One region of the Thermophagus sp. OGC60D27 genome, then DNA from elsewhere that is predicted to be linked to it. Evidence: riboswitches for the same ligand, from Rfam matches in the RefSeq annotation. Region 1 holds a riboswitch; each other region holds the start of a gene.

Region 1 (10,554 bases):
GAGTGGGTTTATGGCGATGTGGGCAAATATAGCCACGCCTGAGCAAGCGGAAATAATGGTAAAGAAGCATTTTCGCGATACTACCTCCTTTAATGCCCCGGCAGGCGTTCGTACTCTTTCTCCCTTGGAAAAAATGTATGATGTAAGAGCCAGTGGAAATCCTTCCTCGTGGCTTGGGCCTGTGTGGATTAATGTTAATTATCTTGTTTTTAGAGGACTGGTCAATTATGGCTATGATGATGATGCCCGGGTGTTGGCCGAGAAAACCATTCTGCTTTTAGGACGGGATTTTGAACGCTTTGGCGCTTTGCATGAATATTACCTTCCCGATAATGGAGAGCCAGTATTAAATAAGGGATTTCAAAATTGGAATTTCCTTGTCCTTAATATGGCTGCTTGGCTTGATAAAACAACTGTTGTAACGGAATTTTAAAATCTTTTTTAAAGGTTTGGGAAACACTGTAGAGTAGTGCAGTGACAGATCATTTATTTTTTGTTCCAGGCTTCTGAAAAAAAGGCGAATTCATATTGGATGCTTTTTTGAAAGGCCTGGATCATTTCTTCTGTAAGTGTCTGGTTGATTCCTTTCATGATTTTTTCCACTATAGATATGTAACGAGCGACATAACGGCCATATCTGGGGTCAGCGTAAGTCTCTAACCATAATTGATAAGGATTGTCTTTTACAGCTTTTGATCGGATTCGTGTCCCTGCCTCATGATAAACCCAAAAACAGGGGAGAAGAGCTGCGACGGCTGATTCATATGAACCTGTAAGGCATACTTCGGTGAGATAAGAAGTGTATTGATGACAAGCTTTTGACATCTTTTGCGGACGTTCAACACCAAACAGAGGGAACAATTCCCGGTGAAGGGTTCGTTCTATTTCCAAACCATCGGTGGCCATCTGGAGAAAAAAGGTGAAGGCCTCCCGGTTTTCAGATCTCCCGGCCAGAATCGAAAAAGCGCGGGCATCCTTTTCTATATAAAGCATGTCTTGGGACAGATAGTGCCGGAAGCATTCGAGGGGGAGGGTTCCTTCCGAGAGCCCTCGCCCAAAGGGATGATCAAAGATCTTGTTGATCATGCCAAAACTAATATTCCACATATACGCCGTATGCGGTCCGGCAGGAGGGATGCTCAAAAACCGGGTGCTTTCTTTTTTGTCCTTCATCTGAAAAAAGTCTTTCTGGATAATGGGTGGTATATATCCAATGGTTCTCTTTGAGTTTATGCCCACCACCGGAAAAAATGATGCACCGGGCCGTGACCATGTCCCGTTTTGTAATCTTTACCTGCCTGAATGGCTTGATCAATATAGTTTTTCCCTTTGCCCACCGCCGATTGGAGCGTCTCCCCTCGAGCCAGAAAGGAGGCAATGGCAGATGAAAGCGTACATCCTGTTCCGTGCGTATTCATCGTCGTGATTCGCTTTGAAGGGAATGTGACAATTTCATCCTTTTCTGCATCATACAAGACGTCCATGAGCGTTTCATCGCTCAGATGACCGGCCTTGAGCATCACCGAAACAGATTGGTTACAGGAAAGGCTGCGGGCTGCATCGGGCAATTCTGATTGTGCCGTAATCTTCTCTCCCGAAAGGATCGATGCCTCAGGAATATTGGGCGTGATGATGGTGGCCAGCGGCAGCAGCTCCTCTTTCAGCGCTTCGATGGCTTCCTCCTGCAACAGTTTGTCGCCCGAGGTGGCTACCATGACAGGATCTATCACCAGTCTTTTTACTTCATATTGCTTTATCTTTTTTGCTACCAGTCGTATCACCTCGACCGAATGGAGCATTCCCACTTTTACGGCATCAGCACCGATATCGGTGAGCACGGCATCGATCTGTTTTTCAATCGTGGCGATCCTCACCGGAAATATGTCTGTTACCCCTTCGGTATTTTGTGCTGTAATGGCTGTTATGACCGACATGCCGTAGCACCCACAGGCAGAAAAGGTCTTTAAATCGGCCTGAATGCCGGCGCCACCTCCACTGTCACTACCGGCTATTGTTAGTGCGGTTTTATGTTTTTTCATTGGTATGTTTTTTATCTCAGTTATTGGTATGGTAGAATTCGTATGACAAAGAATTATACCTTGCTATTGTGGACAATCTTTGGTGTTAAGTGTATCTGTTTCCGGGGTTGTGGGATAGATGTTTGATATGTAGGGTATAGTGATTTTTGCAATCGATTATACCTGCCTCCCAAAACCCGGAACCTCGAAACCTAAAATCCGAAACCGGGAATCAGAAACACCCTTCTATTTTCTTTTCCGTCCTCGATCGATCTGTTTTAAGAGCTCTTGGGCGGCAGTATGGGGATCTCTGGCCGAACAAATGGCCGAAACCACCGAAAGCCCCTCCACACCAGTGGCCATCACCTCGTGGGCATTCCCTTGATGGATGCCCCCAATGGCCACCGAAGGATGTGAGGAATGCCGGGCTATGTCAGCCGTTCCCTGCAACCCCAAACCTTTCTCCAGTTCTTTTTTGGTGGGCGTGGTAAACACCGGACTTATACCAATATAATCGATATCGGCCCGGTTGGCCTCTTCCAGTTGATCCATCGATTCGACGGATAAACCAATAATCTTATCCGGCCCCAACATCTGACGAGCCATCTGCCAGGGCATATCGTTTTGTCCCAGATGCACCCCATCGGCATCGGTGGCCAGCGCTATATCCACCCGGTCGTTGACGATCAGCGGAAGCTTATGGCGTTGCAATATTTTCTTAACGCTCATCACTTCCTGTATAAATTCACGGGTAGTAGCCTCCTTTTCCCTTAACTGTACCATGGTGACACCCCCTTTAAGTGCATTTTCCACCACCTCTGCCAGGGGCCGTCCCAACGATAGGTCTCTGTCTGTTACCAGATAGAGACGCAAATCAAAAGAGGTTCTCATAGCTTTAAGGATTGGTTAAGGTCCTCTTGATTCAGAGCGTACAGAGCATCCAAAAAGTGCATCTGAAAAGAGCCAGGCCCTGCCGCCATCGATTCCGCTTTTTCCCCGGCTACCGCCATGATGGCCATGGCCGATGCGGCACCGGTCAGGGCATTGTCACTGACCGCAGCAAAAGCCCCTGTTAATGCCGAGGCCGTGCATCCCATCCCTGTCACTTTGGGCATGAGGGGAATGTGGTTTTGAATTTGAATAACATGGGTTCCGTCGGTGATGTAGTCGGTTTTCCCGCTGATGCTTATCACCGCCCCCGTTTCGCGAGCCAATGTCTTGGCCATGCGAAGTGCCACGTCCGAAGATTCGGTGCTGTCGACCCCTTTGGTGCGTACATCACTGCTGATGAGAGCCATAATTTCAGAAGCGTTACCACGAATGATGGTCGGATTACAGGCTCTGATCAATTGATGACAGGTCTCGGTCCGAAAAGAGGTGGCGCCAGCTCCCACAGGATCCAGTACAATAGGTATTTTTCGTTCCCTGGCCGTTTTGCCGGCTAATAGCATTCCTTCTACCCATTGCCGGCTCAGGGTTCCAATGTTCAAAACCAGGGCAGAGGCGATGCCGGCCATGGACGCCATCTCTTCCGGGGCGTGGGCCATCACCGGACTGGCACCTACCGACAGCAAGGCATTGGCTGTATTGTTCATGACCACGAAATTGGTAATGTTGTGAACCAGGGGCGAGGTGGCCCGCACCTTACGAAGAAGGTCTCCTGTAATTTGTGGTGTAATCATTTCACTTAATATTTTGGGGTTAAAAAAAAAGCTGTTCTGCACGAGGCAAAACAGCTTTAAATGATCTACTATGTCCTAAATGGTATGTGGTATCTCATTCAAACGACTGTTTCCCTACGCTGTTATTACACATATCAGGTTTAAGGGTCTGTTCTCAGCCCCACTCAAGGTGGAGCACCCCTAACAGTGTTTCGTTACAAATGTAACATTTTTTCTATAACCAGGAATGTTCTCCGGCGTATCGCATCATCTGTTCATCATATTTCTCGCCATAATCCGGAATGATATCGGTAATATTGCCTTTATCATCCGTTACGGTACGGAATCGCGGGTTGACAAAGCCACTATAGGGGGCAAGGTTCAGTTTTTGGTAGCGGTTCAAAACTTCTTTATGAAGTTGCTTATCCACCTTCACCCCATAGGTTTCTACCAGATGGCGAGCTGTTTCAAAGTCGCCTTCCGACTTGACGCGTTGAATTTCTGACAGTAAGGTGGCAAACAGATGCCGCAAGGCGTCATAATCATTGATGATGAAAAAGGTTTTGCCATCTTTCATTTTCTTTTCTATCACCTTCTCCGTTTTTCCTTTTTCGTAGCACCAGGCGGCAATAAGCTGGCGATTGCGCATATGGGCTTCTTCAATATCCTCGCCGGGGTTGATACGTGTTAGCTGAGTCATCAGTCCGTTGCGGATATAGTTGTCGTATTCGGCTTTATAAGCCTCCCGGTCGGGCAGTAGATTCAGTTCCACCACTTTCTTATCGGCCATATAATAAAGGGCAAACAGATCGGCACGCGCTTCTTCTATTACGGCGCCATAAGCCTTTAATTCATTGCCCGAGACACCTTCCAATAACTGCCCGGAACCATGTCCCAAACATTCATGAAGGTCGGTATGCAGGTTGCCCGAGATAAAACCATATTGATTATATCTGTCAATCTCTTCCCGGGAATAACAAAACTCTTCCAGAAAACCTGTTCCTTTGGATGCCTGATCGTAGGCATAGGTGATATTTTCAATGGTGACCGACTTGGAACCATACTCTTTCCGAATCCAGTCGGCATTGGGGAGATTGATGCCGATGGGCGTATGAGGAAAGCAATCGCCCCCCAGCATGGCGACGTTGATCACTTTGGCGGTAACGCCCCGAACCTTTTTCTTTTTGAAGCGGGGATCGACGGGTGAATGATCTTCGAACCACTGGGCATTGGCACTGATGATTTCGGTGCGGCGGGTGGCTTCACGGTTTTTAAAGTTAACCACGCTTTCCCAGCTCCCTTTCAATCCCAGAGGATCCCCATAGGTCTCAATGAATCCGTTAATGAAATCCACCTGCGAATCCTGATCGGACAGCCATGCTATATTGTAGTCATTAAATATCTTGAGATCCCCTGTTTTGTAAAAGTCGATTAACAGCGAGATCACCTTTTTCTGTTGGTGGTTTTCGGTTACCGTCAAGGCTTTTTGGAGCCATCCCACAATCTTCTCTATGGCGGGCGAATACATGCCGCCTATTTTCCAGACTTTTTCTTTAAGTTGTCTTCCTTCTTTTACCAGTTGCGTGTTTAACCCGTGAGATAGGGGCTCCCGGCCATCCGACGCCTTAAGGGAAGCATAATAAGCCTCCGCTTCTTTTTGCGATACACCGCTGTAATAGTTGTTGGCAGAGGTGGCAATCAGATCTGAGTCGTTTTCCTGATTAACCCGTTTGGCATCTACCTCGGGATCGAACAACACAGGAATGAGCGTTTTTAGCAAGTCGTCAACGGTTTCCCCTTTTTTTAAAGGCAACAATTCGGCAGGAATGCTTTTGACCGCTTGTTGGAAAAATGCTTCACCAAACGTCGGCGTTATTTTCAGGGTGGAGTAGTGATGATGAATACCATTGGAAAACCACACCCGCTTAAGATAGACCACCAACTCGCGAAAATCTTCCGATGAGCGGTCGCCGGTATAGTGTTGGTAGATGGCTTCCAGTGTTCGGCGAATGGTGAGATTATGCTTATAGTTCTGGTCAAACAGAATATCCCGGCCTTCAATGGCCGCCTGCGATAAATAGTAGATGAGTTTCTTTTGTTGCAGCGACAGCTCCTCAAATCCGGTTACGGGATAACGAAGAATGCGTAGGTCGGCAAACTGCTCTACGTAGTATTGAAAATGATCTGTTTTCATGGTGTTACTCTGTTTGTAGGGAAACGATTAAGGGCCCTCCCGTCACGGCATCGTGAATGCCCGGGGCAGGCCTTAGTGCCCATGCGTTTTAAAGAAAGGGGCAATTTTATCGGCCAGAAACGGCGGAATGCGCGTTGGTCGTCGTGTTTGGGCATCCAAAAAAGCCAGTACGGTTTCACCCTTTACCAACAATTGTCCCGATTGATTATATATATTGTATTGAAACCGAATCCTGGATGTGGGAAAATCTTCCACGTAGGTCTCGATGGTCAGTTCATCGTCGTAACGGGCCGACCGCAAAAACTTAACATGCAGTTCGGAAAGCGGCAGCATAATCCCTTGCTTTTCTATTTCGCTGTAGGGAAGTCCCAGGTGCCGGAACATTTCGGTACGTCCCACCTCAAAATAGGCCGAATAGACTGCATTGTTGACAATCCCCATCTGGTCGGTTTCGCCGTAGCGCACTCTCAGTTTTGTTGTATGCTTTAACATGATTATTGCAATATGGTGAATTCTTTTTTCTTTTGGAAATAAACAAACAGGCACCTATATCCTGCCCATTGTAGGAGCAGGGTGCCGAAAAAACGGGTAAAACCATTGCAGATGCATGATTTCGACCCGGCCATGTGAGTGCTTACTTAAAGGGAGAGTCCGGTTCTTTTGCCATGTGGTGATACGATAACTTTTCGATCAACGAAGGCCACCATTTGCTTAGGAACACCGTTAGTTTTCCTTCCACAAAGGTCAGAACGAGGGTTCTCTTTCGTTTGCGGATGGCATGGGCCAGATGACGGGCTACCTCTTCGGCACTCATCATTTTCTCTTCGGCCCGAGGCGTCTCGCCTTGTTGCGCTCCGTTGGCAGTGAGTGCCGATTTACGAACGTTGGTACTCGTGAAGCCGGGCGCCGCGATGAGTACATGCAACCCCTTTTTGAGGTTTTCGGTACGAAGGGTCTGTAAAAAACCGTGCATGGCAAATTTGGAAGCCGAATAACCGGTTCGGCCCGGCAACCCTATGAAGCCGGCGATGGAGGAGATCCCTACCACCGATCCTTTAGCAGCCAGCAGATAGGGTAACGCATATTTGGTGCAATAAACAGTACCCCAGAAATTAACGTCCATTAATTGTTTCAAAACACTTAAATCCACCTCTTCAAAAATCGCTCGCATGGAGATCCCCGCATTGTTGATCAGGATATCGATTTTACCATACCTTTCAACGGTTTGTTGTATCAGGTTTTGGCAGTCTTCTTCCCGGCTGACGTCGGTGGGCACCACCAACACTTCGTGCCCTTGACCGGTCATTGTTTGTTCTATTTCTTTCAGTTTGTCGGCGTTACGCGCTGCCAGCGCAAGTTTGGCACCTCGTCCGGCAAATTCATAGGCACACGCCCGTCCTATACCTGAGGAGGCCCCCGTAATTATTATGACTTTGTCTTTCATTGTTTTTGGAATATGTGGTGCAAAAATGACGTTTTTTGCCGAAACATGGAAACAGCTCAGGGTTTTTGTATGGTTTAAATATTCTTAATGGTTCGGTTTATTTTGAATGTTATTCCATAAGTTGGTGATTTATAGTAAAGAGCAGGTGAAGTACAGGGACGTTGTGACCTTCCTTTTTTCCGTGGCCATGGGCGTCTGATGTTATAAATAAAAGAAGCGGGCCTGACCATTTTACGGTTGTCACAACCAGAAGGAGCATATAGTGTAGAGGCAGGATGGAGAAGAGAGCAGGCAGGCGGGGATTTAAGTAATTTTCAGTATTGCCGCCCAACCATGAGGGATGGCCACAAAAGAGTCAGATTACTGGAGCGACCAACTATTAGAACCATTAGGCTGGCAGTTAATAACGATGGACTTTTCACCAAGAACTAGCAACTAAGAACTGTAAACTAAGAACGATCCATCAAGTGCGATCCATATGGCCCGCGACATAACTTAAATTTATACGAATGAATGGGGAGCTTCTCTTCAGATGCTTGTTGTTTTCCCTGCTTGTCGGTGCATATTCCCGTTGGTCGGCTTATTTTCTCCACTTGTCCTTTCTTTTTTGCTTTATGGCGTTTACCGGTCCAAATTTGTTATATGAATTTCGGGAAGTAAAAATTAATGATCCAAGCCTTGACATACTAATATTCCGAAATCCAGTGAATTTGCATTCACGTATTAACAATCAAACGTTTAACAGCATTTATTTTTGGTAAATCATGAAGGAAAAGTTGTTTCTGTTGTTTCTGGTATCAGGTGGGCTAACGGCGACCCCTCTGATGGGGCAAACCCGGATAAATGGTGTGGTAACCGACCATCGAACCGGAGAACCATTGACGGGAGTTAATATATATGTAAAAGGAGAATACGATGGCACCACATCCGGTGCTGATGGCAGTTATACCCTGGCGGTAGATGGCGATCAACCTTTTGTTTTGGTATTTAGTTTTGTTGGATACCAGAATCGCGAGATGGAAATAGCACCCGACACCCATCGTGTTGTCAATATAAGGATGAAAGAAAGTATTACAAGTTTGAAGGCGGTAACCATTACTGCCGGTAGTTTTGAGGCGGGTGACCGAAAACGGGCAGCCGTAATGACCCCGCTCGATATTTATACAACGGCGGGTTCCATGGGCGATATAGGAGCCGCCTTAAAGACCCTTCCCGGAACGCAGATTGCTGCGGATGACGGACGGTTGATGGTGCGAGGGGGTGATGCCGGCGAAACAAAAGTGCTTATGGATGGTATGCTGGCCGCCAAACCATACTATTCGAAGGTGCCCGATTTGCCTACTCGCGGTCGGTTTGCGCCGTCGTTGTTCGAAGGGGTCTTTTTTAGTACCGGTGGTTATTCGGCCGAATACGGGCAGGCGCTATCATCGGTGCTGGTTCTCGAATCGTCGGGGGTGGCCCTCGAAGAGCTGACCAGTCTGTCGCTTATGAACATTGGAGGCGAAGTGTCAAAAACCCTGGCATCCGGCAACCGTTCCTTCTCGGCCGGCATGGGGTATTACAATTTCGGGCCCTTTAACCATTTTGCCCATAATCGTATTGACTGGGACCAACCCGTCGAGTCGGGCAATGCCTACTTGATCTACCGGCATAAAGGCGACCATGGCAACCTGTTTAAGTCGTTTGTGGCGGGCGATTACGGAGGTCAATCATTTCGTACCAACGACGGTTCGGGAGGAGAAATTACTATCGATGAAGCGGGTGGAAACCTTTATTCAAACACAACCTTTAATACACCTGTTTCCGACAAGACGCTTCTCAAAGTGGGGGCTTCCATTACTTTCGATCATCAGGATATGAGGGCCGGTATTCATAACGTAGATACCAAAGAGTGGATCTCGGAAGGAAAACTAAAACTCATTACCCGGGCAGAATCAGGGTTGAAGTTGACTTACGGTACAACGTGGCAGTTCAACCAATTTAATGAGGAATACCTTCAGGAAGGAGGGGCATTGGCCCAAAATTCTGATGTTCACGACCACCTTGTTGCAGCCTTTGCAGAAGGAGAGTGGCGGCTTTCCAACGCCCTGGCGTTCAGGCCGGGCATACGCTTCGAACATTCGTCTCGCACGGGAGAATACCACTGGTCGCCACGTGCAGCGATGGCGTTTGCAACAGGCGAGAACACCACCATCTCCATGGCGTGGGGCCATTATTACCAGGCGGTACCATCCGATTTTTTGAAGTACAACCCTTCTATAGAGATGCAGAAGGCCGAACATTTTATCCTGGGGCTGCAAACGGGACAACTGAGCCGGCGTCTGTTCCGGGCCGAAGCGTATTATAAAAAGTATCGTCGATTGGTTACGGGAGAATATAACCAATTTGCCCAATTTGTTCCTTTTGCCAATGGTGGAGAGGGGTATGCCAAAGGGATTGATTTATTTTTTCGCGACAAAACGCTTTTTGACCATACCGACTATTGGGTTTCCTATTCATTGATTGTTTCCAAACGAAAGTTTCTGGACTATCCCCTAAAAGTAGAACCCGAATTTATTGCCCCGCACACATTAAATGTCGTTGCCAAACATTTCATCATACCCCTCAGAACTCAGATTGGTGCCTCCTGGTCATGGAATTCGGGGCGCCCCTATCATCAGCCGGGTGACGCCCAGTTTATGGCACATACGTCACCCAATTACAGTGAAATAGGCGTTAATATGAGTTACCTCACCGGCATATTGGGAAATCAAACCATTGTACACCTTAGTTTTTCCAATGTGTTGGGACGCGATAATGTGTTGGGATATCGAAGAATTCCTTTGGCTATCGACGATGGCGACCCTAAGCTTGTTACCATCCGTTCCGACGTCAAACAATTCGTGTTTCTGGGGGTGTTTATATCCATTAACTAAATCCCTTTACAAGAGCTGTTGTATTTATTGGTCTTACATCAAAACAATTGTTTATCTATCAATCTTAATACTTAAATCTAACTTACTTTAAATCTTACCTCTAAAAATAGAGCCATAAATCTTCTCATTATTAACAAAAAAAACTATAAGCCATGAAAACCATCTTATTAACCATCGTTGTAGTGCTATCAGCCTCACTGTCAAGCGCCGGAAATTATGAAACGGTGATGAAAGAAAACATTGACAAAATGTATCAAAGTTCCTCATCATCGGAATTAGAGACCCTTGCAGCCAAGTTCTACCGCATTGGGGAAGCCGAAAA
Region 2 (10,554 bases), on a different contig from region 1:
ACCGATATAGTACGGATCCCCTTTTCGTAATTTATGAACCGGTAAATAATACGAGATGTTACGAGTGGCAATAAAATTGTCAATTTTCCCGTCCGAATCGCAGGTGACATCCTGCAGGGTTGCCACCCTGTCGGGTCGTTCATTCAGTCGGTGAATGGGCATCACGGGGAAGATCTGATCGATGGCCCAGCTGTCCGGTAATGATTGAAAGAGGGAAAAATTACAAAAATATTTATCTGCCAGCAGCTTTCTAAGATTCAACAACTCATCAGGAACATGTTTCAATTTGGTGGTCATAAGATGCACTTCACGGGCGATGGACCAAAACAATCGTTCGACCCGGGCACGGGTTTTCAAATCGATGAGTCCCAGACTAAACCTGTCGAGCGCTTCTTCTCTTATCTGCTGAGCATCGTGCCATGTTTCCAGCATTTTGGGCTGGTTAAGGGTATCCCATAAAGCATACAAATCTTTCACCAGGTCGTGATCCTCCTCCGAGATCTCATCCTCATCGTCCCATTGAGGTACAGAGGTAGCCTCCATCGCTTCAAAAATAAGGACGGAATGATGAGCCGTAAGAGAACGTCCCGATTCGGTAATAATATTAGGATGGGGAATATGATGTCTATTGCTGGCATCCACCATTGTATAGACAGCATCGTTCACATATTCCTGAATGCTGTAATTGATACTACTCTCACTGTTGGCCGATCGGGTACCGTCATAATCGACGCCCAGTCCACCTCCTATATCTACAAACTCCACGTTAAATCCCAATTTATGAAGCTCGATATAAAATTGAGAGGCCTCTTTCAGGGCATTTTTGATACGACGAATTTTATTTACCTGACTACCAATGTGGAAATGGACCAATTTGAGGCAATCTTTCATTTCATTGGTCTCGAGATAGTCGAGGGCTTCGATCAGCTCACTGGAGGTAAGCCCAAACTTGCTGACGTCTCCGCCGGAATCTTCCCATTTACCACTGCCTGAACTGGCCAATTTTATACGTACGCCCAGATTGGGACGAATTTTGTGTTTCCGTGCCAGACGCGTAATAAGCTTCAACTCATTAAATTTCTCAATGACGAGAAAAATACGCCGTCCCATCTTCTGTGCCAGCAAAGCCAGTTCAATATAAGCCTCATCCTTATAACCGTTACATACGATCAAAGAATCACTATCGGTGTTGGTGGCAATAACGGCGTGTAGCTCCGGTTTAGAACCGGCTTCCAGTCCAATGTTCACTTTTTTTCCGTGCCCCACAATCTCTTCTACCACAGGCCTCATTTGATTGACCTTAATGGGATAAATGATAAAATTCTGGCCTTTGAAATCGTACTCTTCCCGGGCCTTGCAAAAACAGTTTTGCATGGTCTCGATACGACTATCCAGAATATCCGGAAACCGGATAAGCATGGGCGCTTCAACATCGCGCAGAGTCAGTTCGTCCACCAACTCTCGGAGGTCCACTTCAACGCCTTTTCCGCGTGGTGTGGCCACAACATTTCCTTTTTCATTGACAGAAAAGAAATTGATTCCCCAGCCGTTAATATTATACAGCTCTTCGGAATCTTCAATACGCCATTTTCTCATTTCGACAGCGATCCTCTTAAAAGTTTTAGAAAGAATAACCGGCCCCTACCCTGGCATTAAATCCCTGCATGGGGTAGCCGGCCCAAGGATAAAATTTGGATGCAAATATATTCTGAATTCTGCCAAAAAAATGCAATCGCTTATTAAATTGATAATTTGCACTCAAATTAAAATCCGCCACCGAGCTAAGATTTTTAATATCACCATCTTGCAAAGAGTTAAGAGCTTTTCGTTCTCCTATCACATTAAAGGATGCATCAAAACGCCATTCCTCATTGAAAGTATAGCCGGCTCGTATGCCCAACTCCATTTCGGGTTTATGCCAGGCATAATCAAAGTTATCCAATGTCCAACCGTAATAGACCCCTTTTAGAATAATATCCAGTTCCTGTACCGGACGAATAAGAAATTCACCGGTAAGGGTGAGCAAGGTGGCATCATCGTATTGAACGTCAAAAAGATTACTCATCGCCCAATCGTCAACACTTTCATCCCGTAGAAAAAAACGATTGACAAAGAAGTACTCATCTTCAATAAACTCATAATCGAGACGAGCGGTAAAAGAGGTGGCACTGCTGAAGTTGCCTTTTACCCCGGCAAATCCACGAATATTGGTAAACGAAGGTTGCACCAGTACATCTGGCGACACAAACGGGTTTTCTTCCATAATATCGCGATAGCTGTTCTGATGCACCTGGCCGGTCATGCCCAGGAAAGTTGAAACCACCCCTTCGGCTATGATCAAATCGCCACGTACATGCGGGGACAAATAAAACTTCTCCGAGTCTGAAAACTCACCCGTAAGGTTTAACCCCACCTCTACCTTCAATTTATTTCCCGGGAAGACCACTTTGGGATTCACTGTCAAAAAGACCTGGTCTCTCTCCTCAAAATCAAATAGTTCAGGATTCTCATCCTCCTCCGGCACATTTGTCTTACGATAAATCCCGGCTCCATCCACCTTCAGCGAGAGTGCTCCAAAAGGGATATACAAATCGCCGCCCAGTGAAAAGCTATTTTCTCCTACGCCAGTCCGATTATTGAACCCACCGTAATCAAAGTTTAAATGATAACGAGTGTCATTCAAGTCGGATTGTTGACCATGAAGTCCAAAATGAAGATCAAAAGCCGTCTGACGCTGTTTGTCATCCGGGATCAGATTAGCACCTACCACGTCCTGACTCGTCCCATCTCCTAAAAAAACATTATACACAGCTGCGGGGTCAATGGTCTGAAAGCCGTAATAACGATATGCCAAACGATGAAAATCCAGATCCAGTTCCAGCGTCTTGTCATCAAAGAAATGTCGCATGTACAATCCCCCATTGGTATTGTGATACGGGGCATCCACCGAACGATCATTTTCCAGTTTCAAATCACCCCATGAAGATTCCTGTTGCAGCCCAATGGAGAAAGCAAATTTTTCATTACGTGTAATATTGTAAAAGATATCACCGAAAAGCAATTGATAATTTCCCAATCCTCCCCTCACATAGGAAGAGTAAAGATCACGCGGATGCTGACGAGCCAGAGCGGCGGCCTTTAACGGTGACACTTCCGGTATTCCGGACAAAGGATGCACCGATAATTGATACCCGAATCGGGGATTAAAATCGATGGTATCTTCCCTTTCGGGCATCTGATTAATTTTCATGGCATCAAATACGGTAGGAACATATTCTCTTTGCACCCGAACGTCTTTGGTTAAAGATTCCTGAGCCAAACCATTTACCCCGAAAACGAAAAGGGTAAAAAACAGTATAATTATATTGACGGACTTCATAGAAAACAGATCGTTAGATATTTAGATATTAGATAACAGAAATATGATCATCACCAAAGGCCGAAGATATTACTACTCTCCGGCTCCCTGTTGATCTTTAAGTTCCTTCAGGCGCATTTCTGCCCTTTCGCGAATATCATCATCTCTATTTTTATAATTTTCGAGCAAACTCTCCACATACTGACGAGCCTGGAACTGATCCCCCCGACTTTCAAAAATATCGGACAACAAAAGGAAGCATCTTGCCATCCAATATTGGTGAGGCGTACCCACGTTTACAAAATCAAAAATCTCTTTTTCTGCCAGATCCTTGTTACCCTGATCGAACAGGATTTGGGCGACACGGTAACGAGCTTCAGCACCTTCGGGTGAACTGGTATTCTTTTTCAAGATTTGGAATTCTGCCAGTGCCAACTCCTTTTCACCCAGTTCCAGAAGGGCTTCCGCCTTTCGGAAACGGGCTTCCCGCTCCACTTCCGGAGAAGTTTTGGGGTCGGCCAATATCCGTTCGGCCAGTCGGGCAACATTTTGAAGTCGTTCGCCCAGATAAACCTGACAGCGCATCTGACCGATTAGAGCCTCCCTTCTTAGATCCTCCTCATCGGCTTCATTCTCCAGACGCTCATAATAACCGAGGGCTTCACTATAGCGCTCTTGTTGAAAACTGATACGTGCAATACTCACCAATGCATCTTCCATAAAAATGTTTCCGGGTCGACTAACCACAAATTCAAAGGAGCGACGTGCATTTTCCAAATCCTGATTGCGATATTGACAATCTGCTTTATAAAAGTGAGCATTAACCACAAACCGTCCGTTAGGATAGTTGCGCAGGTAGGCTTCGAATTGATTTATGGCCTGCAAGCACTTGTCCTGCATATAAAGTTTTTCTGCGGTAATATAGGACAAGGAATCTTCCTGCCGTTTGTCGATACTTGCAAAGCCTCCCACCTGACGGGTATAGTTGATATATCCATCGGCATCATTTCGATCCAGATAGATGTTTTTAATTCCCAGCAAAGCATCTTCTGCCTCCGGGGTACCGGGGAACTCATTCACCACACGTTTGTAAAAGGCCAGCGACTGATCCAGATCTCCACTATTGTAATAAACCAGTCCCAGCTGCAACATGGCCTTTTTGGAAAAGTTGGAACGAGGATACTCCTCCTTTAACTTCTTGTACATTCTGATGGCTGTAGGTAAATCATTCAGTGCCACATAAGATCGTCCCATTTCGTAATACGCATCATCCACATAGGACGATTGTGGAAAACGATTCACCAGCTGTTGCAGTTGTTCAATCTTGCCACGGTGGTTTTTCACCAATCCAAGCGCAAAAGCCTTCTGATACAATGCGTAATCGGCCGAAGCCCCCGGCACATTGGCAGCCGCATCGTAATAATGGATGGCCCGATCAAAATCACGTTGCATATAAAAGCAATCCCCAATGCGATTTAGGGCATCTCCAAGCATTGGTGATTGGCGACTGCCCATCAGATTCTCATATTTTCTGAACCAGGAAGCTGCCTGAGAATAATTCTTTTGCTTAAACCAGGCATACCCGATATTATAGTGGGCGGTTTTAAACTCATCCAAAGAATAAGACCCGGGCGTATGGATAAAAATATCATAATTCTCGATGGCTTTATCGAATTTTTCCAAACGATAGTATGCTTCCCCAAGCCAATATCTGGCTTTCACCTTCAAATCACGATTGTACTCACCATATTTCAGACTGTATTGCAACATATCGACGGTTTCATCGAAGCGCAAATTGGTAAACAACTCAAGGCCACGATGATAAGCAATTCGTTGGAGCGCCCGGTAATTGTCTGCCGTTTTGTTTTTCACCTTCTCAAGAGCCTCAAGAGCTTGCTGGTAATTTCTTGTGGTCAGAAGCGCCTGTCCTAAATATTGCCAGGCTTCATCCAAATAGGTACTGTTGGGAAACCGGTCAATAAACTCCATGAAGCTGTCGATAATCTCATTAAAAGGAGAGAAGGACAGTTCGTAGTTTAATTTGATATAATTAAACATGGCCTCTTCGGTAATCACTTTATCGAATTCATATTCCGAAGCAGCCCCGAAAGCGGTGCGAGCCCTCTCTTTTTCATTAATCTTTAAATAACAATCGCCCAAATGGTAATAGGCATTCTGAGCCAGGGCATCTTTTTCAAGGGTAGTCTGGGTTAACGCTTCTGCTGCCTCCTCATACTTTTTCAAGTGGTACAGACTTATTCCCAAATGGTACAGATCCTGCCGGGGGGGGGCCTCGGTCAGACTAACGGACATGGAAAGATATTTAGCAGCATTCTCATAATCCGAAAGCGCATACCATGCATTCCCCACCACACGTGCCATATCGGCCTTTCTGACACCTTCTGCCTCTTCAATCAGCGGCATCCCATAATCAATCGCCTTTTTATACGCTCCCTGCAAATAATGGATCTGTGCAATATAGAAAGGAACCTCGTCTCCAAATCCGGGTTCATCTTTCAGTTGTTCAAAAATTTTCAATGCCGAATTATAATTGCCCTGCTCATACTGGATATGGGCATAATAGAAATTAGCGGCGCCCCACCATTGACCTTCCACATTGCGAATTTCTGAAAAGGCCGGAAGCGCCTGATCATACTCTCCTTCCATAAAATGGCAATAGCCCGACTTGAACCTAAAGTCGTAACGGGTATCCCGATTCAGTTTACGGGCCTCTACATATCTGTAATTTCGTAATGCTTTGCGATACTTTCCCGCCTCATAGTCCAGATCCCCCAAACGTTTATAAACATAGGGCCGCATTCCGCTTTCGGGAAAATCAACAAGGAAAGACTCCAGAAGATCCTGAGCATCCTCATTCTTTAAGTGAGAGGAGGCCATGGCCAAATAATAGGCCGATTCAGCTCTCAAATTGCTCTGTCCTGGGCTAAACATCTCCTGTATGTCGGCAAACATACTTCGTGCTATTCCATACCTACCGTTACGGTAATGTTCCAGAGCTTCGTTAAACAGACGATCAGGTTGTCGACTGTCATACGATTGTTGAGCTGTTGAAAAATGGCCGCCAATAATAACCAACAGCAATAGCCAAAGTATACGAAGATTTGTCATGATATTCCAAAATATTGATGTAATCGTAATTTTGAGCCATCGGCTCAATGTGAGTGATTCTATTTTTGTCCTGATCAGACTATTTCAAACAACGAAAATAGAGAAAATTTGGTGTATTTCCAGATAATTTATTATTTAAAGCGAACTTGAGAAAAATAGACGGAAAATAATTAGCCACACCCCTAATAATAAACTTTGTGCTGTTATGGTATTTTCTACTTCATTGGAAATCTTAAAGTAAAGATTAAAATACAATAAAACCTGTACGGTCGATTGAGTCGTTTGCTTGCAGTCGACTCAGTCGTTTGCTTGCAGTCGACTCAGTCGTTTGCTTGCAGTCGACTCAGTCGTTTGCCTGCAGTCGACTCAGTCGTTTGCCTGCAGTCGACTCAATCGTCTGTATAATCTCCATGGAGTCGACTGAAGAAGCCCAAAGCCCATAGCTTCCGACACCAAAACAAAATAATTTAAGATCGCGTTCTCTTTTTTTAATTAAATGTTTCTATATTTGCCGCCACGGGGTGCCCAAATAGGAGGCTGAGATCACACCCATTGAACCTGATACGGGTAATGCCGGCGCAGGGAAATGAGCGCTCTCCTTTTATTTTTCATCCCCAAATTTTCATAGCACACAGAAACGCAAAGGATAAAGATGGGCAAGGTTTATTGTGCAACATAAAACCAACCAAACACAAAAAAATATAATCAAAACAAGCCCTTCTACCTTTTCATTTCTGCCTTAAATTCAACTACAATGGGGTGCCAATAAAAATGGCTGAGATCATACCCTTTGAACCTGACCGGGTAATGCCGGTAAGGGAATGTATGATATCTTCAAAAGCTTTCCCATTGCAGTTTATGGTTTAATTGTTAAACATTAACTGCTTTGTTATGCAAAAATTAATGCTTTTAGTGGGGCTGATCTTCCTTTCGGCCCAGACGTTTTCACAAAGAATGTTACAGGGTATCGTTTACTCTGAGAATCAGGAACCCCTTGCCGGGGCATCCGTAGTGATGAATCCGGGAAACCATGGAACCGTTACCGACCGTGATGGACATTTTCAATTTTCGGGCATCACATCCCCCACCGTCCAAATCCGAGTTTCCTTTATGGGTTACGAAACCTGGCAAGCAATGGTGGATCCGGGAAAAACCAAACACCTGAAGATCACCCTGAAAGCTGCATCCCACTTGACGGAGGAGGTGGTGGTAAGGGCCTATCGTGCCGGTCATCAAACACCGGTGGCACATACCGATCTGGCAGGTGAGGCCCTCAGGGGCGCCGGGGTGGGAAATGACATTCCGTCACTTCTGAAATTAACCCCATCGCTGGTCTCCACCTCCGAAAGTGGCATCGGGCTGGGGTCTACCAACCTCAGAATACGCGGGACCGATCCTACCCGCATTAATGTAACCATGAATGGGGTGCCTCTGAACGACTCGGAAAGTCAAGCTGTCTTTTGGGCCAACATGCCCGATTTCGCCAATTCGGTAGAAAACGTTCAGATACAACGGGGGGTGGGAACCTCCACTCAAGGGTCTGCAGCCTTCGGGGCTTCCATAAACTTTCAGACCACCACGAGCGATCCCCGGGCTTACGCCGAAATAACGTCAACTGCCGGCTCTTTCAATACTTTTAAAAACAGCATTCGCTTTGGCACAGGACTTATTAATGAAAAATTTTCTTTTGAAGGGCGCTATTCACGTCTAAAAAGTGACGGATACATCAAAAACGCTTTCTCGGATCATCAGTCGCTCTACCTGGGTGGCACCATGCATTTCGACAACAGCTTTTTAAAGATGATAATCCTTCATGGTGACCAACAAACAGGTATCAGCTGGTGGGGCGTTCCGCAGGAAATGCTGGAAACCGACCGGCGATATAATCCTGCCGGCGTCTATACCGATGAGTTGGGCAATGAACAGTACTATGACGACCAAACCGACAATTACAAACAGACACATGCCCAATTATTTTACAGTTGGGCAGCAGGGCAACAGTTGCATCTCACCGCAGCGCTTCACTACACCCGTGGCGAAGGTTTTTATGAACAGTATAAAGAAAAGGATTCTTTAAATCATTACGGGATATCACCCATTCAAATCTCTGCTCAAACCATTGAGACCAGTGACTTGATACGCCGGAAATGGATGGAAAATGACTTTTACGGCGCAACGCTTTCGGGCGATTTAAAATTATCAAGTCAGTCCAGCCTGACCTTTGGTGGGGGATGGAACCGATATGACGGCGATCATTTCGGGCGGATCATCTGGATGCGCTATGCCGGAATCACCGAGAAAGATTACGAGTGGTACTTCAACAACGGCACGAAAACCGAACACAACCTGTTTACCAAGTTTGACTGGGAAGCTTCCCCACTCCTTCGGCTCTTTTTGGACATGCAATACCGTGGCATCAACTATGATATGTCAGGAATGGACGACGACCTGCGGTCACTGGATCAGGAACATGATTTCCAATTCTTTAATCCCAAAGTTGGGTTTTACCTCACCCCCGGCTCGAACCACAACATCTATGCTTTTGCGGGGATCTCCAACAGGGAACCCACCCGCACCAATTTTAAGGATGCCAACCTGGATCGGGAAGCTACCCCAAAAGCGGAAAGACTTTACGACATTGAAACGGGTTATAAATATGAATCGGCGGCCTTTTCGGGTGGCATCAACCTCTATTACATGTATTACGAAGATCAGTTGATACCAACGGGTGAAAAAAGTAATGTGGGAAATCCCATCCTGACCAATGTGGATGAGAGTTATCGTGCCGGAGTGGAAGTTATTGCAGCGGTTCATCCGGTATCATGGTTACATTGGGATATGAACCTCACCCTCAGCCGCAACATCATCTACGATTTTGTGGAAACATCGACCAACAGCTATCCAACAATAGTAAACGGCGAGGAAGAATGGATTACCGAAACGGTAATAAAACCTTTGGGAGATACACAAATTGCTTATTCACCTTCAGTTGTTGGCAGCAGTAACCTGACGGTTGATCTGACATCCGGCCTAAGCGTTGGGTTGCTGAGCAAATATGTGGGCGAACAGTATTTCGACAACACCGAAAGCGAAGACCGTAAACTGGATGCCTGGTTGGTAAATGACATACAATTCAACTGGACATTGAATCCCAAACCATTTAAAAGCATCGGCCTGCAATTTACCATTCATAATGTGCTGGACCATGAATACGAAAGTAATGCTTACGGCGGTAATTGGTATGAAGAAGGTGTTGAAAACACCTGGGCCTACTATTACCCCATGGCCGGACGGTATTATATGGGGCAGGTCGTGATAAGGTTTTAAAAAATGAAGCTAAAAATAGATCCGGCCCTTTAGGAGCCGGATTTATTTTTAGAATCTACTGAACGGCCATCCATTCTTAATTTTAAAATTCCATTACATATCAGTATACCCTTTCCCATCAGAGTCTTTTCTTTCACTTATTATTCCACCCGGGTGTTTCCAGATGCAAGAGAGTTCGGATAAAAAAGTCTCGACGTTTCCGTTCTCCGAACTTACCTCCCAAAGTATGTTTAACACCTGGCAACACGACCAATTCAAACTCCTTATCGGCCTTAATCAAAGCATCTGCCACCTGCATGGTTGAAGCCGGATCCACATTGTCATCCAACTCTCCAACAATCAGCATCAACTCACCTTGTAAAAGATGAGCATTTACCACATTGGATGATTCAGCATAATGAGGGCCAACGGGATATCCCATCCATTGTTCGTTCCACCACATCTTATCCATGCGGTTGTCGTGACAGCCGCAAGATGCCACTGCAGCCTTATAAAAGTGGGGATGAAAAAGAACTGCAGCCATGGCGTTTTGTCCGCCAGCCGATCCACCAAAAATCCCCACTCTTGTCGTATCCATAAAGGAGTATTTTTCTGCCGCTGCTTTAATCCACCTTATTCGATCGGGAAAACCTGCATCTTTCAGATTTTTATAACAAACATCGTGAAATGCCTTACTGCGGTTGGAAGTGCCCATCCCGTCGATCTGAACAACGATAAAGCCCAATTCGGCCAAGCTGCTA
Region 3 (10,554 bases), 110 kb from region 1:
ATCTATCAATCAGGGCATCTGCGGATAGCCGTATCATCCAATGGTGAGGATGTCTATGCCGCGATCCGAACGCGCAACATCATCAGAGAATACTTTGAAAAGCAACCAATAAGATCCAACTGATTCAATAAAACTTAATTACGATGACCCTAAATTCATTACCATTAAAAGAGACCCAACAAAGAGCCTTGGAAGAGCTCACCCGCGGCCTTTCTGCCGATCAGGCTTTGTGGCTGAGTGGTTATTTTATGGGGTTTCACCACCAGAAGACGGAGGTGACCCCGGGAAAGCCATCGTCGCAGTGCGATTCCGCAGCCAATGATATGCCCTTAACCATATTGTATGGAACCCATACCGGACGGAGTGAATCCATTGCCCGCAGTTTGCACGAGAAGGCCTCTCAGCGTGGTATTAGTAGTACAGTTTTCGCCATGGACGAATACAATGTACGCAACCTTAAAAAGGAAACCAACCTTCTCGTCATTGTCAGCACTCATGGAGAAGGAGATCCCCCTTTGATGGCCGAAGATTTCTATCATCACATAACCGGCAGGCGAGCTCCCAAGCTGGATGGTCTCAAATATTCGGTACTTGCCCTGGGCGACAAAAGCTATAAGCACTTTTGCAAAACGGGCATCGAGATTGATCGGGCATTGGCCAAAGCGGGTGCTGCTTCTCTTTCACCGGTGGTCACCTGTGATGTGGACTTCGAAAGCGATGCCAGCTTATGGATGGACCGGGTGCTGACCGCCCTTGGCAACCAACAAATGCAAGGTGCCAGCGAGGAAAACGCAGCGGCATTCCCATCGCTTTCTTCTGCCGAATATAGCCGACGGCATCCCTTCGAGGCAGAGATTTTGGAAAAAGTACGCCTTACCGGCAGCGAATCGGACAAAGAGGTATACCATCTGGAAATATCGCTCGAAGGATCAGGTCTCACCTATGAACCGGGCGATGCCCTGGGCGTGCTGGCCAGAAATCCGATGGGACTGGTTCGGGATATACTGTCGGAGCTTGGTCTGGAAGGCGACACAACCCTTAATACCCATGTGGGAGAAATCACACTGGAAGAAGCCCTCCGACATCATTATGAAATAACCGTCTTAACCAGAGAGGTGTTGCAAAAATATGCCGAACACACCAATCATGAATCACTGAAATCCCTTATCGAGAATGAAGAAAAGCTTGATAGCTGGCTGTATGGGCACGACCTGCTGGATCTGATTCATGACTTTCCCGCACCCATAAAAGGAGAGGAACTGATTCAGTTGTTGAGACCTCTCCCCCCCAGGCTTTACAGCATCTCATCCAGTCAGGAAGCAGTGGGCGAAGAGGTACACATCACGGTTTCCAAAGTTCAATTTCATCACAAAGGCCGAAAACGAGTCGGCGCTTGTTCGGGCTTCCTGGCAGAAGAGGTGGAGCCGGGAGATCAACTTTTGATTTACATCGAAAAAAATTACAGCTTCCGGCTGCCGGAAAACGGTGACCCCGTAATTATGATCGGTGCCGGAACGGGAATAGCCCCCTATCGTGCGTTCCTGCAACATCGAAAAACACTTGGGCACAATGGTAACACCTGGCTTTTCTACGGTGATCGTCGCTTTTCATCCGACTTTCTGTACCAAACTGAATGGCAAAAATACTTGAAAGAAGGTGTCCTGGAAAAAATCGATTTGGCCTTTTCGCGCGACAGCAAAGAAAAGCAATATGTTCAGCACCGACTCCTACAACAACAAAAAAACCTCTTTCAATGGCTAAAAAACGGGGCCTACATCTATTTGTGCGGCGATCGACGAAAAATGGCGAAAGATGTGGAAAACACCCTAACCGAAATCATCCGCAAGCAGGGCGGCATGACGCCCGAAAAAGCCAAAGATTATCTTCAGCAACTGAAACGTCAAAAACGATTCAGAATAGATGTTTATTGAATGTAAGCATAAACATCAGAAGGGGAGAATAAAAAGACAACAGCCATCGGTTTACCGTCATTCGCTTACAATTATAGTCCTCAAAACGCCCCACTGTGAACGATGAAATCTAAACTCTAAACGAAAAACGAAAACAATGAACCACCAAATTGACTGGAGCAAATTGTCTCAACTGGAAAAGATCAAATACGACAGCAACTATCTGCGTGGAACGCTCACCGAGAGTTTGGCCGATCCTGTGACGGGTGCCATAGCGGAATCAGATACTCAGTTATCCAAATTTCACGGCATCTATCAACAGTTTGACCGGGACACCGAAAAAGATCGGAAACGTCGAAAGCTGGAACCGGCTTTTTCGTTCCTCATAAGAGTGCGGCTTCCCGGGGGGATCGCCACCCCCCAGCAATGGCTGCAAATGGATGGGCTGTCCGACCGTTATGCCAACGGCACCCTTAAACTCACCACGCGTCAGGCTTTTCAGCTTCATGGCGTCATAAAGCGAAATCTGAAACCCACCCTGCAAGGCATTAATGAAGTCCTGCTGGATACCATTGCCGCGTGCGGGGATGTGAATCGCAATGTGATGTCGCACGCCAACCCGGCCGAATCACCGCTCCATGCAAGTGTTTATCAGTTGGCGGGCGAATTATCCCGTCATCTGACACCACAGTCTACCGCCTATCATGAAATATGGCTGGATAAACAATTGCTGGCATCCTCAAAGAAAGAAATTGAACCCATTTACGGACGGACCTATCTGCCACGAAAGTTTAAAATAGGCATTGCCATTCCGCCTTACAATGACATTGACGTCTTCTCTCAGGACCTGGGATTCATTGCCATAGAAGAAAAGGGCAAATTGGCCGGGTTTAATGTCACGGCGGGCGGCGGCATGGGTTCCACCTTTGGGAATCCACAAACCTATCCTCGTCTGGGCGATGTGATCGGTTTTTGCCAACCGGATCAGGTGCTCAAAGTGGCCGAAACGATTGTCTTGATACAGAAAGAAAACGGCAATCGACAAGACCGTAAAAGAGCACGACTTAAATACACCATTGACGATCGCGGAATAGAGTGGTTCAAAGATGAGTTGAATACCCGTCTGGGTTTTGCTCTTGAAGCGCCCCGCCCCTATCGTTTCACCCGCAATGGCGACCGCTACGGATGGAAACAGGGTATCGACGGCAAATGGAGCCTCAACCTTTTTGTGGAAGGAGGAAGAGTGAAGGACACCCCCTCTCTCCTCTTGAAAACAGCTCTGCGAAAAGTTGCTGAAAACATTGACGATGCCCAATTTATTCTAACCGGAAATCAAAACCTGATTATTGCGAATACCTCTCAAAAAGAAAAGGTGGCGCGCATCCTCAAAAAATATGGCGTATGGCCGGCCACGCTTTCCGGATTGAGACAGAATTCCATCGCCTGTGTGGCCTTAAACACCTGCGGATTGGCATTCGCCGAAGCCGAAAGGTATCTACCGACACTGATCGGGAAGATAGAAACCATTCTGCAAGAATATGATCTTTTGAAAGAAGAGATCGTCATTCGTATGACCGGATGCCCCAACGGTTGCGGGCGGCCTTACCTGGCCGAGATAGGACTGATCGGCAAATCAATAGGCCATTACAACCTCTATTTGGGGGGCAACAAACAGGGAACGAGATTAAATACTTTGTATCGGGAAACGCTTACGGAAAAAGAAATTATTGAAACACTTCGACCCCTAATTGCCGATTATGCCCAAAATAGAAATTCCCATGAAAGCTTTGGCGATTTCGTAATTAGAAAAAAATATGTTTCCGAAACGGTTCAGGGAAAAGATTTCAGACATTGATCAAACCGAAAGAAAGGAAGTGAATAGTCTATGTTTATTAAAAGGTGATTCACATTTAGAATCAGATTAAAACCAACAATCCAATCTCTTTCAGACAGATGAATGCAAAGGGGAAAATCATTTCAAAGAAATGCAGATACCCCTTGCTGGTTTTATTACACATCATCATTTTTTTGATTCAATAGTATAATAAAAATGTATTTGAATTTTTCTCCACCCTCCAAAAGCCATACTCAATCATCAAAAACATAAAACCAAGAGCCATGAACAACTTCAAGCATCAACAACAAGAATTCTTGCCCATATCGGTAAATGTAACCGGCAAAAAACTATTAATAGTGGGTGCCGGCAAAGCTGCCCTGTCGAAAGTCAGAAGTTTGCGACGTTTCAATGTATCCATTACAGTCATCGGAATAAAAATCGATCCTGCCTTTCTGGAAATCGACAACATACATATCATCCATAAAAGCTATGATCCTTCCGACCTGGATGATTTTTTCATGGTATATGCATGCACCGACAACCGACATACCAATGAAATAATTCGCGAACACTGCCATGCCCGTAACATTCTTGTGAATCTGGCAGATAATCCCCGCCTCAGTGATTTCATTTCTCCTGCCGTTTACCAGGAGGAGGATCTAACAATAGCCGTCGGATCAAATGGGAAAAACGTGAAACAGTCGATCATGATTCGGGAAAACATAAAAAAAAACTCCGGGCCCGACTTAACAGGTTATCTATCATTGGAAAAGACATCTCTTAACGGAGAAAAAAACAGGGATCGTTCGCAGAAACCATTCGTTCCCAAAGTCATTCTGGCCGGTTTTGGTCCCGGTGATCCGGAATTAATGACGCTGAAAACCCATCGCTACCTTTTGGCGGCGGATATTATTTTTCATGATGCACTGGTCGATTCCAGGTTTCTGGAACACTATCCGGCCCGTAAAATAGCCGTGGGGAAACGATGTGGACAACACCATATTCAACAGGTAGAAATCAACCAGCTACTGGTATCAGCCGCCTTGAGCGGGAAAAAGGTGGTGCGACTAAAAGGGGGCGACCCTCTTATTTTTGGTCGGGCCGGAGAAGAACTTCAATTTCTGGCCGAAAACAATATTGATGTGAAAATTGTGCCGGGGATAACCAGTGCTTTTGCTGCCGCAGCTCAATATGGAATTCCATTAACCCATCGGGAGATAGGTTCTTCCGTAGCATTTTGTGTAGGACATAACATTGCCGAACGGGAATTACCCCAGGCCAGTACTCTGGTCTTTTATATGGGAGCACGACAACAATGCGAAATTTCCAACATACTGATAAAAAAAGGATGGAATAAAAATACCCCGGTTGCACTCATAAGTAATGTTTCCAATCCTCAATCAAAAGTAGTAATATCGCAACTCGACCAATTATGTCAACATCCGCTTTTACAAGAAACACCGCTATTGATAATAGTAGGACAGGTTGTAAAAAAGATGCCTGAATTTGAAGAAATTGCACCAAGAACAGAAAAGAAAAAGAAGCACATTTTTGCAGTTTAACAATATATTATCTATTTTTGAAATCCAATTTACGGGGTGCCTTACTTAACAGGCTGAGATCATACCCATTGAACCTGATCAGGATAATGCCTGCGAAGGGAAAAGATTTTATCGTATGCTCACCTTTATCAGTACCGCACTCCATAGATTTTTGATTAATCCTTTAATAATCATAAAACTATGGAACAAATGGTATCAGCAGGAATCATCGATTCCTACTTCAACAAATTAAAAGAGAATCTGGCCGTTGATGTGGCCATTGCCGGCGGTGGGCCGTCGGGACTTATTGCCGCTTATTAATTATCAAAAGCAGGCAAAAAAGTGGCTGTTTTTGAACGTAAGCTAGCCCCCGGTGGAGGCATGTGGGGCGGTGCCATGATGTTTAACGAAATAATTGTGCAAAAAGAGGCTCTGCCCATCCTTGAAGAACTCGGCATCGAAAGCAATCCATACAAAGATGATTACTATACAGTGGACTCGGTACATGCCACCTCTGCCCTCACCTATCATGCCACCCGTACCGGTGCCCGCATCTTTAATTGCACATCCATAGAAGATGTGGTATTTCACAATAATAAAGTGAGTGGATTGGTTGTCAACTGGGCGCCGGTACATCGCGAAGGGCTTCATGTAGACCCTTTGATTATTATGGCCAACGCCGTAATCGACGGAACAGGCCACGACTGTGAAATAGTGCATACCGTAGCCCGCAAAAACGATATCCAGTTAAATACCCCTTCGGGACAAGTCATGGGAGAACGTTCGCTGGCGGTAGAAGAAGCCGAAAAAACAACCATCGAAAACACCAAAGAAGTATTTCCCGGCCTTTTTGTTTGCGGAATGGCCGCCAACGGAACCAGCGGCAGCTATCGTATGGGGCCCATATTCGGGGGTATGCTCCTTTCCGGACAAAAAGTAGCAGAATTAATAGCTCAAAGACTTTCTGAAGAATCTAAAGTTCCGGAAAAAGTCAACGGGTAAAAGTTGATAATCAATAGTCATTAGCGGTTAGTGATTAGTGTTTAGTCACTAGTTTTTGGTTAATGATTGACTTTTTTAACACTTAAGAATATGGTAATTTTTGATTGGGGAGATGGCTGCTTTTAAATATTGTAAACTTCTTGTTTATATATAAATACCCCAATTTATGTCGCTTTCTCAACCACCCTGACCATCCAATCTCCCCAATCATCTCATTTTACATCGTCGGTGTGAATTGGCAATCCAAATAAATAAATCCAATGAAACGACCATGACCAAGAAGATTTGCAACAATAAGAACATGTATAAACTTTAGGTCATGCGAGTTTCATCCGGCCAATAACTTAGATAAATTTTATACGGATGAAAAATTATGGTGTTTATGTGATTTTAACCAAACCGATGCTACCGCATACGACCATTGCCGAAATATGCGTACAAAACCAGGTTGCCATGTTGCAACTAAGGGAAAAAGAGATGAGCGACCGGGAGCTTCTGAAAATTGCCCGTGATTTAAGAGCCATAACCCGTGGAACCACTACCAGTCTGGTCATCAATGATCGTCCCGACATTGCCCTGCTTTGTCAGGCCGACTATCTGCATCTGGGACAGGATGATTTGCCTGTTTCCGAAGCCAGAAAAATTGTAGGCCCCATGAAGATTGGTCTATCCACCCATTCCCTGGAACAGGCAAGGCAAGCGCTAGCCCAAGAACCGGACTATATTGGTTTTGGACCGATATTTCCCACCAATGCCAAAGCAAAACCTGACCCGCCCGTAGGCACAAACCAATTGGAACAGGTGCTTGCAATATCTGACGTTCCGGTGGTTGCCATTGGGGGTATTTTCCCTGAAAACATTGGGCAGGTAATTGCTGCAGGTGCCCAAAACATTGCCATGGTTCGTCACTTTATGCAAACCACCGACTTTGAAACAAATTTGAAACAAATTCAAAAACTAATTCCATGACCACACAAATCCACTATGCCCGTGCAGGCAAAATAACCCCGGAAATGAAAATTGTAGCTGCGCGCGAAAAGGTAGATCCTCAATGGCTTTGCAACGAGATAGCCGAAGGAAGAATCGTCATACCCAAGAACCACCATCACCATTTTGAACCCCATGGTATTGGTGCCGGACTGACGACCAAAATAAATGCCAACCTGGGCACATCGGAAAAACACTGTAACCTTTCCGAAGAACTTAAAAAACTCGATATTGCCGTTAAATATGGCGCCCATGCCATCATGGACCTCTCAACCGGGGGCAATCTAAAACTTATCCTAAACAAAATATTGAAAGCATCTCCGGTAATGGTAGGTACTGTCCCCATATACAGCGTTGCCACACGATTGTTGGCCCAAGGGAAAAGCATAGCTGATTTGACGCCGGAAGAACTTTTCCGCGAAATAGAATTTCAGGCCGAGGCCGGTGTGGACTTTATGACCTTGCATTGCGGTGTGACGCAAGCCTCCGTATCCTTTCTAAACAACGACAAGAGAGTATGCGGCATCGTTAGCCGTGGCGGGGCCATACTTAAACGATGGATGTTGGAAAATAAAAAAGAAAATCCGTTATACGAACAATACGACCGAATCCTGGATATTTGTCAAAAACATGATGTCACCATTAGCCTTGGTGACGGCCTTCGTCCCGGTGCCGGGTCCGACGCTACCGACCGTGGCCAGATTGCCGAGCTGCTGGTACTGGGCGAGCTTGTTGACCGCGCCAGAGAACAAGGCGTTCAGGTCATGGTAGAAGGACCGGGACATATGCCGCTCGACCAGATAGAGATGAACATGAAGCTGATGAAGAGAGTTTGTCATGAGGCGCCCTTTTATGTTTTGGGACCGTTAACCACCGATTCGGCCCCGGGATATGACCATATTGTTGGAGCCATCGGCGGGACGGTAGCGGCTATACATGGTGCCGACTTCCTTTGCTATGTCACGCCGGCCGAACACCTATGTCTTCCCAACGCCGAAGATGTTCGAAATGGCGTCATTGCCAGTCGAATTGCTGCCCACAGCGCAGATGTGGTCAATAAAATTAATGGTGCGCGTGAAAGAGATTACCTCATGTCCAAGGCCCGGCGCGACCTCGACTGGGAAACCATGTATGAACTGGCTCTTGACCCAGAAATGGCCAGAAAGCGTAAAATTGAATCGGAAAGCAGCGAGGAAGACCATTGTACCATGTGCGGAAATCTTTGTGCAGTGAAAAATGATAAGGTGGTTTGACAAATTTTCAGCACTGAACGATTTTAATTATTCCTAAAAAACGCATTAATACAAGCAATTTAAATACAATAAGAAAATTATTTTCCAAAATAATTTTCTTAACAGAACGTATTATTAAACACAATTTTATACATTTGTATAATAAGAGCAATAACAAAGTTATAAAACACTTGAATTTAATAACTTTTCTTTTACTAAAAACTCAAATAAAAGGAGGTGCCTATGAAAACATAACAACTTTACTATTTTAATGGCAAACAATACTGTAAGAATTGATTCAACTATTTTTTATTAACCCTAAATCTAACAAAATGGAAAAATTATCAATTGTATTAATTATTGGATATTTCTTAATTTTTACATCTTGTAGCCAAACAGAAGATTTGGATGTGCAAACACAAATTCCCGATGTATATGTTGATAATGGAATTCTTGTAATAAAAAACCAAAGTGTTTTAAACAATCTAATCCTTAGTAATTCGAAAAAATCAAAAGAAGAGCTCACTGCTTGGCAAGACTCTTTAGGATTTGAATGTTACCAAATTTATTATGACGAAATTTTCTCTGAATATGAAGAAGTAGTAAATAATGCTAAGTCAGAGGCGCCAATTCTTGAATTCATAAATACATATAAAAATGAAGTATTTATCCCCGGAGGGACTATTGATGGCCTACCAGATTATAGCATAGAACCAAAAGTCGTGCCCCCTTATCTTACAGTAGCAAACAAAGACGGAATTTTCAAGCTTGGCAATGAAACAATAGTATCTACTAAAGAAAAATTAACGACACTAAAAAGCGTTTCCACTTTTTCTTGTTCCAAAAAGCACGATAAAAGAAAGATGAATATCCAACTGACAGTTAATGACCCTAAAAGTAATTACAACTATGTAAGAGTTACACATTCCAAAAAGGTTCTCTTTGCATGGGTCTCTTATTCGACAAAATATTATTGGCGTTATAGCCCAAACGACCCTGGCTATTTTGCAACCGATAATGACATTCTATCAGGAACAATGTTTAACCTATTGCGAGGTTCTAACTATCTTGAAATGTGGAATCGGGGCGTAGGGGAGGACCATAAATGTATTTTCTCTTGGTAATATTCAAATAATAACAGCATCTGAAAGCATTCGGAATAATTTTTGTTATATTTCAGATGCTGTTTTATAGAATAAACATAATTCCAGAAATACAATTGTCAATGATGTATCGGCCATTTTTAATTATAATAACTGGAATAGTTTTTTGTCAACCTAGCTTGTCTCAATCAAACAGGGAAATGGGTATTGCCCCCAAACCGAATATAAACATACCTTTAAAATACCAACTTCCTTCACTCACATTACAACAAGAAAACCAATTATTAAATCCATATTTCGAACACAACGGCATCCGTCTCCAACGGAACTGGACGTTTACAAACTTTACTTTGGATTCCATATCCGATGTCCGTAAAATTTATTTTCAGAATACCGGAAGCATCATGCATTACCCTGCCTTCGGCGGTTACCAGCACTTCAAAAGCGATATAGTGTTTAAGCCGGTGAATAAGCTAACCGTTACTTTAGGCGGTAGCCTTCTAAGCATTGACACGCCCGAATCACTGCGTCCGGCAATGCAATATGGCATACAGTCTTCGGTCCGGTATGCATTCAACAACCACTTAAGTCTTTTCTTATACGGACAAAGACTTTGGGACTTCAGCAAATCTCAAAAAAGCAGTTTTGCAATAATGAATCCATTATTTCCGCAAACGGAAGCAGGTGCCGGCCTATCGGGGAACATGAAGAATATCCAAATTGATGTAGGCCCCAGGCTAATTTTTGATACAAAGTCCAATTTTCAAAAAATGAATTTAATAAACACAAATATTTCAATTGATTTTTAGGACAGAACTACATTCTAGCCGTTTTTTTAAACTAATATTATCACATTAAACAAATTATGAAAAGAGCAGCATTTGTTTTAATTTATGTTTTTTATATTTTTTCAGCTTTAAGCGCCCAACCCCACTCGGGAAT

What was found. A riboswitch is a leader RNA that binds a small molecule or an ion and turns the genes downstream of it on or off. The one in region 1 is predicted to bind thiamine pyrophosphate.
Region 2: it holds a riboswitch for thiamine pyrophosphate, as region 1 does, so the genes downstream of both, ACT29H_RS11675 (TonB-dependent receptor) here and thiM (hydroxyethylthiazole kinase) in region 1, are expected to answer to the same signal.
Region 3: it holds a riboswitch for thiamine pyrophosphate, as region 1 does, so the genes downstream of both, ACT29H_RS08800 (sulfide-dependent adenosine diphosphate thiazole synthase) here and thiM (hydroxyethylthiazole kinase) in region 1, are expected to answer to the same signal.

The regions. Positions count from the first base shown of each region.
Region 1 is NZ_JBQTGH010000006.1:218,235-228,788, reverse strand. Features, by position in the region: gene ACT29H_RS09260 (MGH1-like glycoside hydrolase domain-containing protein) at 1-433, shown strand, start outside; gene ACT29H_RS09255 (TenA family protein) at 487-1,173, opposite strand; gene thiD (bifunctional hydroxymethylpyrimidine kinase/phosphomethylpyrimidine kinase) at 1,230-2,039, opposite strand; gene thiE (thiamine phosphate synthase) at 2,265-2,909, opposite strand; gene thiM (hydroxyethylthiazole kinase) at 2,906-3,700, opposite strand; TPP riboswitch at 3,795-3,892, opposite strand; gene ACT29H_RS09235 (dipeptidyl-peptidase 3 family protein) at 3,915-5,873, opposite strand; gene ACT29H_RS09230 (acyl-CoA thioesterase) at 5,946-6,365, opposite strand; gene ACT29H_RS09225 (SDR family oxidoreductase) at 6,508-7,317, opposite strand; gene ACT29H_RS09220 (TonB-dependent receptor) at 8,082-10,232, shown strand; gene ACT29H_RS09215 (hypothetical protein) at 10,385-10,554, shown strand, end outside.
Region 2 is NZ_JBQTGH010000008.1:210,564-221,117, forward strand. Features, by position in the region: gene speA (biosynthetic arginine decarboxylase) at 1-1,596, opposite strand, end outside; gene ACT29H_RS11665 (TonB-dependent receptor) at 1,622-3,379, opposite strand; gene ACT29H_RS11670 (tetratricopeptide repeat protein) at 3,452-6,487, opposite strand; TPP riboswitch at 6,995-7,090, shown strand; TPP riboswitch at 7,233-7,325, shown strand; gene ACT29H_RS11675 (TonB-dependent receptor) at 7,379-9,814, shown strand; gene ACT29H_RS11680 (DPP IV N-terminal domain-containing protein) at 9,948-10,554, opposite strand, start outside.
Region 3 is NZ_JBQTGH010000006.1:105,210-115,763, reverse strand. Features, by position in the region: gene ACT29H_RS08820 (precorrin-2 dehydrogenase/sirohydrochlorin ferrochelatase family protein) at 1-123, shown strand, start outside; gene ACT29H_RS08815 (assimilatory sulfite reductase (NADPH) flavoprotein subunit) at 144-1,931, shown strand; gene ACT29H_RS08810 (NADPH-dependent assimilatory sulfite reductase hemoprotein subunit) at 2,068-3,765, shown strand; gene cobA (uroporphyrinogen-III C-methyltransferase) at 4,029-5,309, shown strand; TPP riboswitch at 5,332-5,427, shown strand; partial or broken gene ACT29H_RS08800 (sulfide-dependent adenosine diphosphate thiazole synthase) at 5,622-6,290, shown strand; gene thiE (thiamine phosphate synthase) at 6,654-7,259, shown strand; gene thiC (phosphomethylpyrimidine synthase ThiC) at 7,256-8,530, shown strand; gene ACT29H_RS08785 (hypothetical protein) at 8,842-9,633, shown strand; gene ACT29H_RS08780 (hypothetical protein) at 9,813-10,421, shown strand; gene ACT29H_RS08775 (hypothetical protein) at 10,478-10,554, shown strand, end outside.